2 regions of the Afipia sp. GW822-FHT04G07 genome follow, and region 1 is predicted to be linked to the other one. Evidence: predicted binding sites of a transcription regulator. Region 1 holds the regulator's gene; the other holds the start of a gene.
What was found. Region 1 encodes LexA, which represses DNA repair genes until DNA is damaged. Its sites were predicted from a motif close to TGTTCNNNNTGTGTTCNG; they were not measured.

Region 1 (7,110 bases):
AATCATCCGGAGGTGCCGGCATTGGGATCGCGGCAGATTCCGTTCGGGCGTGAAATTTACATCGAGCACGACGACTTCATGGAAACGCCGGTAAAAAAGTTTTTCCGGCTTGCACCGGGCAAAGAGGTGAGGCTGCGCTACGGCTATTTCATCACCTGCCGCGACGTCATCAAGAATGCCGCGGGCGAAGTGATCGAACTGCGCTGCACCTACGACCCAGAAACCCGGGGCGGCAACGCGCCCGACGGCCGCAAGGTGAAGGGGACGATCCACTGGGTCGCCGCGTCGGACGCAGTGCCGGCTGAGGTGAGGCTCTACAATCTTCTGTTCTCGGCGCAGCAGCCCGACGCCGCCAACTTCGCGTCACAGATCAATCCGGACTCGCTCGAGGTCGTGACGGCGATGGTCGAACCGTCGCTGGCCGGCGCGAACGATCCCGGCACGATGCAGTTCGAGCGGCAGGGATACTTCTGCCGCGACCGCGACTCCACGCCCGGCAAGCTGGTGTTCAACCGCACCGTTGGATTGCGCGACACCTGGGCCAAGGTTGCATCCGAAGCGTGAAGATATAGTCGCGCATTCTGCATCCGTTCCGCTGTCCCTTTTGATGCACCGTCAGGTAGCATCCGATCGCGGGGACGCGCGGGCGGGGCGGCGCGATGGCCAGCCGGGACAACGATCAGCGGCGCACACAAGGCCGGGTGACCACCTGGCCGCCGCGGGGTGCTGCGCAGGCCGGCTCAGCCGCCGAAAGCGGCGCGGGTCTCTGGTCGTCGTGGATCGGTATCCTGAAAAGCTGGTTGCGCGCCGAAGCGGGACCGGGGCGGTTGCTGCCCTGGGTGCCGGTCGCGTTCGGCACAGGAATCGCGGCGTATTTCGCAGCGGATCGCGAGCCGGTCGCGTCCGTTGCCGCCGTGACTGCAGCCGTCCTCTGCATCGCCGCGTTCCTCGCGCGTAGGCACCCGATGTTTCCGGCGGTGGTAATGCTGGCCGCGCTCGCCGCGGGCTTCGCGACGGCCGCGCTCAAGACCGCCCGGGTCGCGCATGGCGTGCTGGCGCGTCCGATGTTCGCCGTGACGATGAAGGGCTTTGTCGAAACCCGCGATGAGCGCGAGCGCACCGATCGCTTCGTACTGCGCGTGGAAGAGATGGAAGCTCCGCGCAGCGAAATCAAACTCGAACGTGTGCGGCTGTCGGTCAAGAAAGGCACTGCGCCTGCGGTCGGCAGTTTTGTTGAGCTGAAGGCGCGGCTACTGCCGCCGCTGTCGCCGCTGCGCCCCGGCAGTTACGATTTTGGCCGCGACATGTATTTCGCCGGGATCGGCGCATCCGGATTCGCGATGGGCGCGATCAAGACCATCGAGGCGCCGCGCAGCGGCGGCACATATCTGCGTTATGCCGCGACGATGCAGGGGATGCGCGATGCAATCGACGCGCGGATTCGCAGCGTCCTCACCGGCGATTCACGCGCCATTGCAACGGCGCTGCTCACCGGACGCCGCGACGCGATTTCCACGCCGGTGAACGACGCCATGTTTATCTCCGGGCTTGGCCATGTGCTGTCGATCTCCGGCTATCACATGGCGGTGGTGGCGGGCGTCGTGTTCTTCGCGGTGCGTGCGCTGCTCGCGCTGTTTCCCGGATTAACGGTGACGTTCCCGATCAAGAAATGGTCGGCGGCGGCGGCCTTCGTCGCGGCGTTGTTCTATCTGCTGTTGTCGGGCGCGGAGGTTGCGACGCAACGATCGTTCTTCATGACGGCGGTGGTGCTGATCGCGGTGATGGTGGACCGCCGCGCCATCACGTTCCGCACGCTTGCGGTGGCGGCGATGATCGTGCTGCTGATCGCACCGGAGGCGCTGGTGCATCCGAGTTTCCAGATGTCGTTCGCGGCGACGCTCGGACTCGTGGCGCTGGTCCAACTCGGGATGCCGAACCTGTTCGCGTCGCCGGACAATACGCAGGTGGCGCGCGCCGCGTTGTGGGGCGGCCGCGAGATCACGATGCTGGCGCTGGCGTCGCTGGTCGCGGGATTTGCGACGATGCCTTACGCGGCATTTCACTTTCATCGCGTGACGCCCTACGGGGTGCTGGCCAATCTCGCGGCGATGCCGGTTGTCTCGGTGCTGGTGATGCCGGCCGGATTGTTGGGGCTGCTCGCCATGCCGTTCGGCTTCGACGGCGTGTTCTGGCGGCTGATGGATGTCGGCATCGGCTGGATGATGGCGGTGGCGCAATGGGTCGCGGCATTGCCGGGCGCCATCGGGCGGCTTGCGGCGTTCGGGACCGGGCCATTGGCGGTAATGAGCGCGGGCATCATCGTGCTCGGTCTGTTGCGGACGCCGCTGCGCTGGGTAGGAGCGGGGCTGATCGTGCTCGCAACGGCGTGGGCGCTGACAACACCGCAGCCGGATATTCTCGTGGCTGGCGATGGGCACACCGTCGGGGTACGCGGCAAGGATGGCAGGCTGCGCCTGATGCGCACCGGCAAGGATGCTTTCCTGTCGCGCGAATGGCTCGCCGCCGATGCCGATACCCGCACGGCGGCCGATCCGTCGCTGGTAGATGGTGTGTCCTGCGACAATGCGGGATGCGTGGTGCAGGCGGAAGGCGGCGCCACCGTCGCTCTCACGCTGAAACCTGGAGCTTTCGCGGACGACTGTGCGCGCGCCGCCGTGATCGTGACGTTGCGGCAACCACCGGCCGGTTGCGCGGCCACGGTGCTGGATCAGGACACGCTGCGCAGGCGCGGGACGCTCGCCTTGCGCAAGACCGCCGAAGGCTATGCCGTCACAGCCATCAGGCCGCGCGGCGTCGATCGCCCTTGGTCTGCGGCAGTTGCGGAGGATGAGCCACAGGCTCCAGCGTCTCGGCCGAATGTCCCGGCGCGCTCCGTCGATGCGACGCCCGCCGAAAGCGACCTCCAGCCGGACGATTAATTCTCGAGGCTCAATACTTCCGGAGCAGACCGATCAGCTTGCCCTGAATGCGCACGCGGTTGGGCGGCAGGATCCGGACTTCATAGGCCGAGTTGGCAGGCTCAAGCGCAATGGATGCGCCGCGTCGCCGGAAACGCTTCAGTGTGGCTTCTTCCTCGTCGATCAGCGCGACCACGATGTCGCCAGTGTCGGCGCTGTCGTTGCGCTGGATCAGCACGGTGTCGCCGTCGAGAATACCGGCTTCCATCATGGAATCGCCGCGCACTTCGAGGGCGTAGTGTTCGCCCGACCCGAGCATGTCGGGCGGCAGGCTGATGGTGTGGCTGCGGGTCTGGAGCGCCTCGATGGGCGTACCGGCCGCGATCCGTCCCATGACCGGCACGGAAACCGGGAAGTTCGTATCGTCCTCGTGGCCGGCGGAGCCGCTGCTGCGGACCTTGCCGAGGTTGCCCTCGATGACACTGGGGGTGAAGCCGCGACGGCCGTTGCCGCCGGCACCCGAATTCCCAAGCTCCGGCAGTTTGATGACTTCAATCGCGCGGGCACGGTTGGCGAGCCTGCGGATGAAGCCGCGTTCCTCAAGAGCCGTGATCAGCCGGTGGATGCCGGACTTGGAGCGCAAGTCCAGCGCGTCCTTCATTTCGTCGAACGAGGGCGGAACACCAGCTTCCTTCAGCCGCTCGTTGATAAAGCGCAGAAGCTCGTATTGTTTGCGTGTCAGCATCTATCTGGTCCCCGATCGCCTTTGCTCCGATGCCGCGCCTCTCTGGATACGGGCCGTTGGACGGCCAATCAGGAGTTGCGAGTCACTCGAAACAAATCATGAACGAACACTATCTGTTCCATATGTGTTCCGCAACCCCTTAATTTCACGTCAACGACGGGGAGCTTTAGTTGGGAAGCCGGAGGATCGTGCAGGGCGAGCCGGCAGGGGCCGCTGGTGCGAAGGGTGGGCGGACGATGAGCGCATCCGCCGCCGCCAGATTGCCCACCAGAGAACTGTCCTGAGGGCCTACCGAGGTTGCGACGGGCACGCCGTCGCCGCCGGTTGTAACCCTTGCCCGCAGATGATCCTGCCGCTTGTCGTTGGCTGGCAGCTCGCGCCCCAGCACGGCCCGCTCCAGGACATGATCGACCTGGGTTCGTCCCGACAGCGCGCGGATGAGCGGCACCAGAAACAGGAAGGCGCAGACATAGGATGACACCGGGTTGCCGGGCAGGCCGAGCACGCGCATCGGCCCGAGGCGTCCGTGCATCATCGGCTTTCCGGGCCGCAGCGCGATTTTCCAGAAAGCCATGTCGACGCCTTCGGCTTTCAGCGCAGTCTGAACGAGATCATGGTCGCCGACGGAAGCGCCGCCGGTGGTCACAAGAACATCGACGCCGAGATCGCGCGCACGCCGGATGGCGTCGGTTGTCGACTCGAGTGTATCGCGCGCGATGCCGAGATCGATGGGGTCCGCGCCTTCGTTGCGCGCGAGCGCGATCAGCGCGAACACGTTGCTGTGGACGATCTGGCCCGGCGCGGGCTTTGTGCCCGGCACGACCAGTTCATCCCCGGTCGCGAGGATCGCGACTCTTGGGCGACGATGCACCGGCAGTTGCGGATGATTCATGCTCGCGGCCAGCGCAAGCGCACGATCGGTCAGGAGCGATCCTCGCCGCAGCCCTGTTTCGCCTTCGCGGAAATCGATGCCCGCCGGCCGGATGTTTTTTCCCGCCGCGATGGCCTCGTTCACGATCACGGTGTCGCCGTCGCGCGCGGTGTCTTCCTGAATGATCACGGCGTCGGTCCCGGCCGGGATCACGCCGCCGGTGAAAATGCGCGCGGCTTGTTCCGCGCCGACGGTCGCATTGAACGGGCGGCCGGCGGCGACTTCGCCAATGACTTTCAGGCGTGCGCCCGAAACAGCATCGGCGGCGCGAACCGCATATCCGTCCATCGCCGACATGTCGGCCGGCGGCTGGGTGCGCAATGCTGCGATGTCACGGGACAGCGTGCGATGAAACGCGTCGTTCAGCGCGGCCATTTCTTCGGGAAGCGCGGCTGCGTCCTTGAGGACGGCGGCATAGGCTTCGGCGACCGGCATCAGCGCCATGGGACGCTCCTTACGAGTGGAGTGGATTTGACATTCGCTTCCACCCCGCAGCGAGTACGCAAAGCGAATGTCAAATCCGAAACTCCACTCGAAGTCTATATTTGCTAGTGGTCCTTTGGTTTTAACATTCGCATAAAGGCCTGCTGAAACGGGGTGCGAATGTTAAAACCGGACCACTAGTAGTCGGCGAGATAATGGCCGGACTTGCCGCCCTTTTTCTCGACGAGGCGAACGCCTTCGACATGAATGCCGCGCTCGACGGCCTTCACCATGTCGTAGATCGTGAGACACGCCACCGACACGGCGGTCAGCGCTTCCATCTCCACGCCGGTGGGGCCCTTGACCTTCACCGTCGCGCGCACGCGGCAGCCGGGCAGCTTGGTGTCGGGCGTGATGTCGATAGTGACTTTCGAGAGCGCCAGCGGATGACAGAGCGGAATGAGATCGGAGGTGCGCTTCGCCGCCATGATTCCGGCGACGCGCGCGGTGCCGAGCACGTCGCCCTTGGTGGCGTTGCCCTTCACGATCAGATCGAGCGTCTTGCGGGTCATGACGACATGGCCCTCGGCCACCGCCACGCGCTCGGTGTCGGGCTTTGCCGAAACATCCACCATGCGGGCCTCGCCCTTGGCGTCGATGTGGGTGAGGGCGGAGCCTGCTTTTGTCTTTGACTTTGTCCTGGATTTTTTGGCCACGTCAGCGCGTCCCGGTGGCGCGCTGCGCGCCGTCGCGCGCGAGCAGCGTGCGCGTGGCGGCCGCGACGTCGGCCTGCCGCATCAGGCTTTCGCCGACGAGAAAGGTCGACATGCCGACCTTTTCGAGGCGTGCAAGATCCTGAGGCGCGAAAATCCCGCTTTCACCGACGCTGATGCGATCCTTCGGAATCAGCGGCGCGAGTTCTTCGCTGGTGGCGAGTGTCGTCTCGAATGTGCGCAGGTTGCGGTTGTTGACGCCGAGCAGGGGCGAACGCAGCGTCAGCGCGCGATCGAGTTCTTCGCGATTGTGAACTTCGAGCAGCACGTCCATGCCATGGGCGAACGCCGCGTCCTCGATATCCTTCGCCGCGGCATCGTCGAGCGCGGCCATGATGATCAGGATGCAGTCTGCGCCGTGCGCGCGGGCCTCGGCCACCTGATAGGTGTCGTACATGAAATCCTTGCGCAGCACCGGCAGCGAGACCGCTGCGCGTGCTGCGACCATGAACGCGAGCGAGCCCTGGAACGACGGCGTGTCCGTCAGTACCGAGAGACATGCTGCGCCGCCGGCCTCATAGGCTTTCGCCAGAACTGGCGGATCGAAATCCGCGCGAATGAGCCCCTTCGACGGCGAGGCCTTCTTGATCTCCGCGATCAGCGCGTAATCGCCGCGGGCATGTTTTTCGCGGATGGCGTTGACGAAGCCGCGCGGCGCGGGAGCGGCCTTCGCACGCGCCTCGATTTCGGCGAGCGGAAGCGCACGCTTCGCTGCGGCGATTTCCTCGCGCTTGTAGGTTTCAATCTTGTCGAGGATATCGGACAAGGGCAGTTGCTCCTCAAGCATTGGAGACTGCGACAAGGCGCTTCAGCCTGTCGAGAGCCGCGCCAGTGTCCAGCGCCTTGGTACCGAGCGCAACGCCTTCCTTGAGGTCCTTTGCCTTGCCCGCGACCACGAGTGCTGCGGCGGCGTTCAGGAGCGCGACATTGCGATACGCGCCCCGCTTGCCTTCGAGCACATCGCGCAGCGCCTTGGCGTTGGCTTCGGCGTCGCCGCCTCTGAGTTCCTCAGCCGTGGCGTGCGGCAGTCCGCCGTCCTCGGGCGCAACCTCGAAGGTGCGGATGTTGCCGTTCTCGAGGGCTGCGACAAAGGTCGGGCCGGTGAGGGTGATCTCGTCGAGGCCGTCCGAGCCGTGCACGACCCAAACCGATTCCGCGCCGAGATTTTTCAGCACCTGCGCCAGCGGCTGCACCCACTGTTTCGAGAATACGCCGACCATCTGCCGTTTGACGCCAGCGGGATTGGAGAGCGGTCCCAGCAGATTGAAAATGGTGCGGGTGGCAAGTTCGACGCGCGTGGGTCCGACGTTCTTCATCGCC
Region 2 (7,110 bases), 2.1 Mb from region 1:
CGTCGAGCGCATCGAGCGTCTTCTCCGGCGACTTCGCTTGACATTCGGTATCGCGGAACGTCGTGAAATCGTGCTTGCCGATCAGCACCTGCGCCGCCTCCTGCATCGCGCTCGCATCGAGCGGCCGCGCCACGCGCCACGCATGACCGGCGTTCAGCGCGAGATTGGCCCGGCGGTTGGCGATCCGGTAGATGTAGTGTCGCTTGGTCGCGGAGAAGCGCGCATCGAATGTCTCCGGCACGATCTCAGCCGACAGCACGCCGATGGGATGCGGCCGCAGATGCGCATTCAGCGCGTCGCGCACGCGGTCGGCTTTGTAGTCCTTCGCAAGATCGATATGTGCGACCTGCCCCAGCGCGTGCACGCCGGCGTCGGTGCGCCCGGCGCCGTTGACGCGCACGTCGCTGCCGGTCATCGCCTTCACGGCGATTTCGAGTGCACCCTGCACCGATGGACCGTTGTCCTGATACTGCCAGCCGCAGAACGGCGATCCGTCATATTCGATGAGGAGTTTGTAGCGGGGCATCAGCTCACACGCAGCGGCGGCTTGAGCGGCGTGCCGTTCAGAAACGCCTCGGCCCTCATCGGCGGCTTGCCGGCGCGCTGCAACTCCAGAATCCGGATCGCCCCGTCGCCGCAGGCAACGGTGAGCTTGTCGTCAAGCAGATCGCCCGGCGCGCCGGAGCCTTTCGCCAGTTCACAGCGCAGAACCTTGATCCGCACGGGCTCGCCCTCGAGCGCAATCTCGAACCACGCGCCGGGGAACGGCGACAGGCCGTGAATATGCCGCAGCACCGCGCGCGCGGGCTTCGTCCAGTCGATCCGCGCCTCGACCTTGTCGATTTTTGCTGCGTAGGTGACGCCCTGCTCGCTTTGCTTGGTCAGTTGCAGCCGCCCGCGCTCCAGCGCGCCGATCGCCCGCACCATCAGGTCCGCACCGAGCGGCGACAGCGCATCGTGCAGATCGCTGGCAGTCATCGCGTCGGTGATCGCAAGGCGCTCGGCCATCGCCACATCCCCGGTGTCGAGGCCGACATCCATCTTCATGACCATGACGCCGGACTCAGCGTCGTCCGCCATAATGGCGCGGTTGATCGGCGCGGCGCCGCGCCAGCGCGGCAGCAAGGATGCATGAAGATTGAAGCAGCCAAGCGGCGCTGCTTCCAGAATGGTTTTCGGCAGGATCATGCCGTAAGCGACGACCACGGCGGCGTCGGCGTTGTGCGAACGAAACTCCGCTTCGGCTTCCGGTGTCTTGAAAGATTTCGGCGTCAGCACCGGAACGCCGAGCTGCCGCGCAGCCTGCTCCACCGGCGTCGGCTGCAACTTCATGCCGCGCCCCGCCGGTTTGGCCTCGCGCGTATACACCGCCGCGATCTCATGGCCATGGGCCGCGAGCGCGAGCAGCGTCGGCACCGCGAAATCCGGCGTGCCCATGAAGATCAAACGAAGCGGCATTTACAAATCGCTTTCGGCGACTGGATTTATTTCGCCGCGAGCTTGGCGGCCTTGGTGAACTTCTTCATCACGCGGTCGCGCTTGAGCTTCGACAGGTAATCCACGAACAGCACGCCGTTGAGATGATCGATCTCATGCTGGATGCAGGTGGCATAAAGCCCGTCGGCATTTTCCTCGTGAATCTTGCCGTCGAGATCCATGAACCGCACGCGCACTTGCGCGGGCCGCTCGACCTCCTCGTAATATTCCGGGATCGACAGACAGCCTTCTTCATAGACCGAGAGTTCTTCCGACGCCGACAGAATCTCCGGATTGATGAAGATGCGCGGGTTGGTCTCGCCTTCCTTCTTGGACAGATCCATCGTGATCATCCGCAGCGGCTGCGCGACCTGGATCGCGGCAAGGCCGATGCCCGGCGCCTCGTACATGGTCTCGAACATGTCGTCGGCGAGCGCGCGGATTTGCGGCGTGATTTTCTCAATGGGCTTGGAGACGAGCCGAAGCTGCGTATCCGGCAGGATGATGATGTCGCGAAGTGCCATGCTGCGCGATGTAATGGGAGCGCCCGCCGGGGTCAAACCTCTTGTTGGGCCAAGCGCTTGAGCGGCGGCGATGGGCTGTTAACCGGCGATTAACCATAAAAATCAGGGACTTGTTAACCGAAAATGTTCCCTATTCGTTCGCATTTGCCGCCGAATCGCGCTACAAGGGCGGCATGAACGAGATCCTTTTCAGTGTCGGCGATGTGCCGGTTCGCATGAGCGCCGCCCTCATCGCCTTCGGCGTGCTGGCGCTGCTGCTGCTTTTGACCATCGCCATCGTGATCGCGCGCTCCGGCCGCAAAGGGGCCGAGGCCGCCATGGCGCAGGCCGTGCGCGCCGACGAGCTTGAAGAGCGGCTGTCCGAAGTGCTGCGGATGCAGAGCGAATCCACCGGCCGCGTCCATGAGATGGGACAGGCGCTGGTGGGGCGGCAGGCGGAGATGTCGCGCGCCGTCAACGAACGGCTGGATTCGGTGACCCACAAGGTCGGCCAGTCGATGGAGCAGACCACGCGCAATACGATGGATTCGCTCCGCGTGCTGCACGAGCGCCTCGGCATCATCGACAACGCGCACAAAAACCTCACCGATCTCACCTCGCAGGTGACGACGCTGCGCGACGTGCTCGCCAACAAGCAGTCGCGCGGCGCATTCGGCCAGGCTCGGATGGAAGCCATCGTGCAGGACGGGATGCCGAAGGGCTCCTACGCATTCCAGCACACGCTCTCCAACAACAAGCGGCCGGACTGCGTGATATTCCTCCCGGACCAGCGGCCGCTGTGCGTCGACGCGAAGTTTCCGCTTGAGGCCGTGACCGCGCTGCGCGACGCGCGCAGCGACGAGGAGAAAAAAGTCGCCACGCAGCGGCTGCGGCAGGACGTGATGAAGCACGTCACCGACATCGCGGACAAATATCTGATCCCCGGCGAGACGCAGGACACCGCGCTGATGTTCGTCCCGTCGGAATCGGTCTACGCGGAAATCCACGACGGCTTCGACGACGTGATCCAGAAGGCCTATCGCGCACGGATCGTGCTGGTGTCGCCGTCACTGCTGATGCTGGCGATCCAGGTGATGCAGCAGATCCTGAAGGACGCGCGGATGCGCGACGCCGCCGATCTGATCCGCACTGAAGTGATGCACATGTCGGACGATCTCGCGCGCCTGCGCGAGCGCGTCGTCAAGCTGCAGAAGGATTTCGGCAACGTGAATGAGGACGTTCGCCAGATCCTGATTTCCGCCGACAAGATTGAAAAACGCGCCGGGCGCATCGAGGAACTGGATTTCAGCAAATCCAGCGACCCGGCCGAAACGCCGCGTCTCGTCGCGCCCACCGGCAGCGATCTGTTTCCGCCCCACCCGCTGCGCAAATTGCAGGCGGGGGAATAAGGCTTGTCATTGCCGGGCTTGACCCGGCAATCCATCTTTTCATCGGTCTTGAAGATAGACCCCCGGATCAAGTCCAGGGGGTGACGCTCCGTGAATGTCGCAGGCACGGCGGCCCATAGTCATCCGAATCTGCTAACACCCCCTCATGACAACGCCTGACACAGCCCGCACGACCCCGCCTCCCCGCGCCGCGTGGCGCGAGGCGATGGCGGTCTATCTGCAACCGCGCGTGCTGATCGTGCTGTTTCTCGGGTTCTCGTCGGGGCTGCCGCTCGCGCTCTCCGGCTCGACACTGCTGGTCTGGATGCGCGAGTCCGGCGTCGATCTCGGCACCATCGGCCTGTTCGCCCTTGTCGGCACGCCTTACACGCTGAAATTCCTCTGGGCGCCGCTGGTGGACGCGCTGCATGTGCCGGTCCTGACACGGCTTCTCGGCCGGCGGCGCGGCTGGCTGGTGTTCGCGCAACTGCTGCTGATCGCGGCGATCCTGCTGCTGGCGCTGACCGATCCCGCGCGGTCGCCGTTCTATGTGGCGCTCGGCGCGCTGCTGGTGGCGGCGGCCTCCGCGACGCAGGACATCGTGGTCGATGCCTTCCGCGTCGAAAGCCTGCCTGAAAGCGAGCAGGCCGCCGGCATGGCGTCGTATGTCGCGGCCTATCGCGTCGGCATGCTGATCTCGACCGCGGGCGCGCTGTTTCTGGTCAGCGGGTTCGAGGCAACCGGGCAAACCAAATCCCACGCATGGATGTGGGGCTATATCGCAATGGCCGGCATGGTCGTAATCGGCATGATCGCGGCGCTCATTGCCACCGAACCAGAGCAATCCCGCAAGGCCGAGCAGGCCACCAGCGGCGACAGCGCCATCACGCGCGTCATGACCGCCGCCGTCGGTGCGTTCACCGAGTTCCTGACCCGCAAGGATGTCTGGGCGGTGCTGGCTTTCGTCATTCTCTACAAGTTCACCGATTCGTTTTCCGGCACCATGACCGCGCCGTTCGTGATCGATCTCGGCTTCACCCGCAACGACTACGCCGCCATCGTCAAGGGCGTAGGCCTCGCCGCAACATTGATCGGCGGTTTCGCCGGCGGCTTTCTCGCGCGCGTATGGTCGCTCGAAGCCTGCCTGTGGACCGGCGGCGTTCTTCAGGCCGTGTCGAATCTGGCGTTCGCCTGGCTCGCGTTCGTCGGGACCAACCAATGGGCGCTGGCGCTGGCGATCACGGTGGAGAATTTCACCGGCGCCATCGGCACGGTGATCTTCGTCGCCTATCTGTCGTCGCTCTGCCGCAGCCCGTTGCACACCGCGACCCAGTATGCGCTGCTTACAGCCTTTGCGGCGATTGGCCGGACTTATCTATCGGCAGGTGCGGGCTACGTCGCACAAGCCACCGGCTGGCCGATGTTCTTCGTGCTGAGCGTGCTGGTCGCGGTGCCAAGCCTGATCCTGCTGGCGTGGCTGCAACGCCGCGGTCATTTCGCGGCGTTGCGAGCCACCGCCTGAGGCGGCCCCATTCTGATGCGGATCAAGCCGCCTTCTTCTTTGCGGCCTTGCTGACCAGCGAACCAATCGGTCCAATCGTCTTGCCGACCATCTTTCTATAGCCCGCCGCGTTGAAATGCTTGTCGCCGCCGCCGACAACGAGTGCGGGATTCTGATGATCCGCGACATTGTAAACCGGCGGCCGGATTACATAGCTCTCAATTCCTCTTGCCCTCAACCGACTTACAATGCCCGCGACATGCGCCTGAACCTCCGCCATGCTTGCGCCGCGGCGGATATCGTTGATGCCAACCCAGATCACCACGACCCGCGTGCCGGAAGGGACAGCCGAGTCCAGGCGCCCCGCCAGCCCGGCGCTGGTGTCGCCGTTGATGCCGCCGTTGCTGACACTCACGTTGAGGCCCCGGGCGTTAAGCGCGACCTGAAGCTGGCTCGGATAATTCTCGGAGGTTGAAACGCCCTTGCCGTAGACATTGCTGTCGCCGATCACCGCGACCTGAACCTGCGCGAGCGCCGAATGAATGGCCGCCGGAGACAAAAAGACAAAGGCGGCAAGAACAAAGGAAACAAACAGATTTCGCTGCAATGACATGACCTGCCCCACAACTGATGCCTAAACCAGCAGACTAGGGCGGGCGCCTGAACACCGTCAAGCGCATCAATGCTTGGTGACAACACTCCACTTGGTGACGATGGCGTCGCTCAACTGACCGGCCGCCTGGGCGCAGGACAATTCATTCGCCTTCAGCGCGATGCTCTTTCCGATGAAGGGCTTGAGCGCCGCCGCTTCCGCGTCGCTGCTGGTCACGATCTGAAACGTTTCCGGGCCGGTTTCGAGATTGCACATGCCGGACGGCGCCGGCAGACGTCGCGGTTCGCTGGTGAGCTGATAGGTGATGACGCGCTTTTTCTTCGGGCCGGATCGCATCGCCGTCAGATTGCCCGACAGCACTTCGCCGGTGTTGATCGGCTTCGCCTTCTGCTGCGCAAGCGCGCCGGACGGCATAACCACGGCAAAACAACATGCAGCGAGGAGACCGGCCGTGCATGTTGCAAACCGGTTTACGAACAGACGTAGAATCATACCGCTTCCAATTCCGTGAATTTCAAATCGAGCCCGGAGTGATTTCAGAACAGCGTTCGCTGTCGCATGGCAGCGGATAGCGTCCCTTCGTCGAGGTAGTCAAGCTCCCCGCCAACAGGCACGCCGTGTGCCAGCCGTGTAACCTTGACGTTGGCGTCCTGTAACAAATCGGTGATGTAGTGCGCGGTGGTTTGGCCATCGACAGTGGCGTTCAAGGCAAGAATGATTTCCGTGACGCGCGGGTCGAGCGCGCGCGCAACCAGCGCGTCGATGGTCAGATCCTGCGGGCCGACGCCGTCGAGCGGCGACAGCGTCGCGCCGAGCACATGATAGAATCCGTTGGTGGCGTGCGCGCGTTCCAGCGCCCAGAGATCGGCAACATCCGCGACCACGACAATGATGGACGGATCGCGCCGCGTGTCGGTGCAGACCGTGCATGGATTTTTCGTGTCGATGTTGCCGCAGGTATTGCAGACCTGAATCGTGTCGATCGCCACCTGCAATGCCGACGCCAGCGGCGTCATCAGCGCTTCGCGCTTCTTGATCAGATGCAGCGCCGCGCGCCGCGCCGAGCGCGGGCCAAGCCCCGGCAACCGCGCCAGCAACTGGATCAGACGTTCGATCTCCGGACCTGCAACGGCAGTGGCCATAACTAACCGAGACCCAGCCCCGGAGGCAGGCCGAGGCCGCCGGTCAGCGCCTGCATCTTCTCCTGCATGGCGGCTTCGGCCTTGCGGCGCGCATCGTTGAGCGCGGTCACCAGCAGGTCTTCGAGTATCTCGCGCTCGTCAGCCTTCACCAGCGACGGATCGATCTTCACGGCCTTCACTTCGCCCTTGGCGGTCATGCGCACATTGACGAGACCGCCGCCGGACAGGCCTTCGACCTCGACGGTATCGAGTTCATCCTGCAACGCCTTCATCTTGGATTGAAGCTGCGCCGCCTGTTTCATCATGCCGAGAAAGTCAGCCATGAACGCGTGTCCTCTTATACTTATGTTCGGGCATGATCTTTTCCGAAAACCGGTTCCCACTTTTCGGGATCATGCCTCTAGAGATCGTCGTCTTCTTCAGCGGCGGCGACTGGACCGGTATCGTCGTCGCCGGACGCATTATCCGGCGCGATGCGCCGCACCTC

Region 2: a site for LexA is predicted at 2,125-2,142, ahead of AC1RKJ_RS11365 (DNA recombination protein RmuC). Genes of this name have one in related genera too.

Annotation. Positions count from the first base shown of each region.
Region 1 is NZ_JBXAMP010000001.1:213,588-220,697, forward strand. Features, by position in the region: gene AC1RKJ_RS01035 (glutamine--tRNA ligase/YqeY domain fusion protein) at 1-564, shown strand, start outside; gene AC1RKJ_RS01040 (ComEC/Rec2 family competence protein) at 660-2,939, shown strand; gene lexA (transcriptional repressor LexA) at 2,950-3,663, opposite strand; gene AC1RKJ_RS01050 (molybdopterin molybdotransferase MoeA) at 3,830-5,038, opposite strand; gene moaC (cyclic pyranopterin monophosphate synthase MoaC) at 5,215-5,733, opposite strand; gene trpC (indole-3-glycerol phosphate synthase TrpC) at 5,735-6,556, opposite strand; gene trpD (anthranilate phosphoribosyltransferase) at 6,570-7,110, opposite strand, start outside.
Region 2 is NZ_JBXAMP010000001.1:2,316,342-2,323,451, forward strand. Features, by position in the region: gene truA (tRNA pseudouridine(38-40) synthase TruA) at 1-526, opposite strand, end outside; gene fmt (methionyl-tRNA formyltransferase) at 526-1,458, opposite strand; gene def (peptide deformylase) at 1,485-2,000, opposite strand; gene AC1RKJ_RS11365 (DNA recombination protein RmuC) at 2,174-3,388, shown strand; gene AC1RKJ_RS11370 (AmpG family muropeptide MFS transporter) at 3,534-4,889, shown strand; gene AC1RKJ_RS11375 (GDSL-type esterase/lipase family protein) at 4,912-5,481, opposite strand; gene AC1RKJ_RS11380 (hypothetical protein) at 5,548-5,973, opposite strand; gene recR (recombination mediator RecR) at 6,018-6,623, opposite strand; gene AC1RKJ_RS11390 (YbaB/EbfC family nucleoid-associated protein) at 6,626-6,946, opposite strand; gene AC1RKJ_RS11395 (DNA polymerase III subunit gamma/tau) at 7,024-7,110, opposite strand, start outside.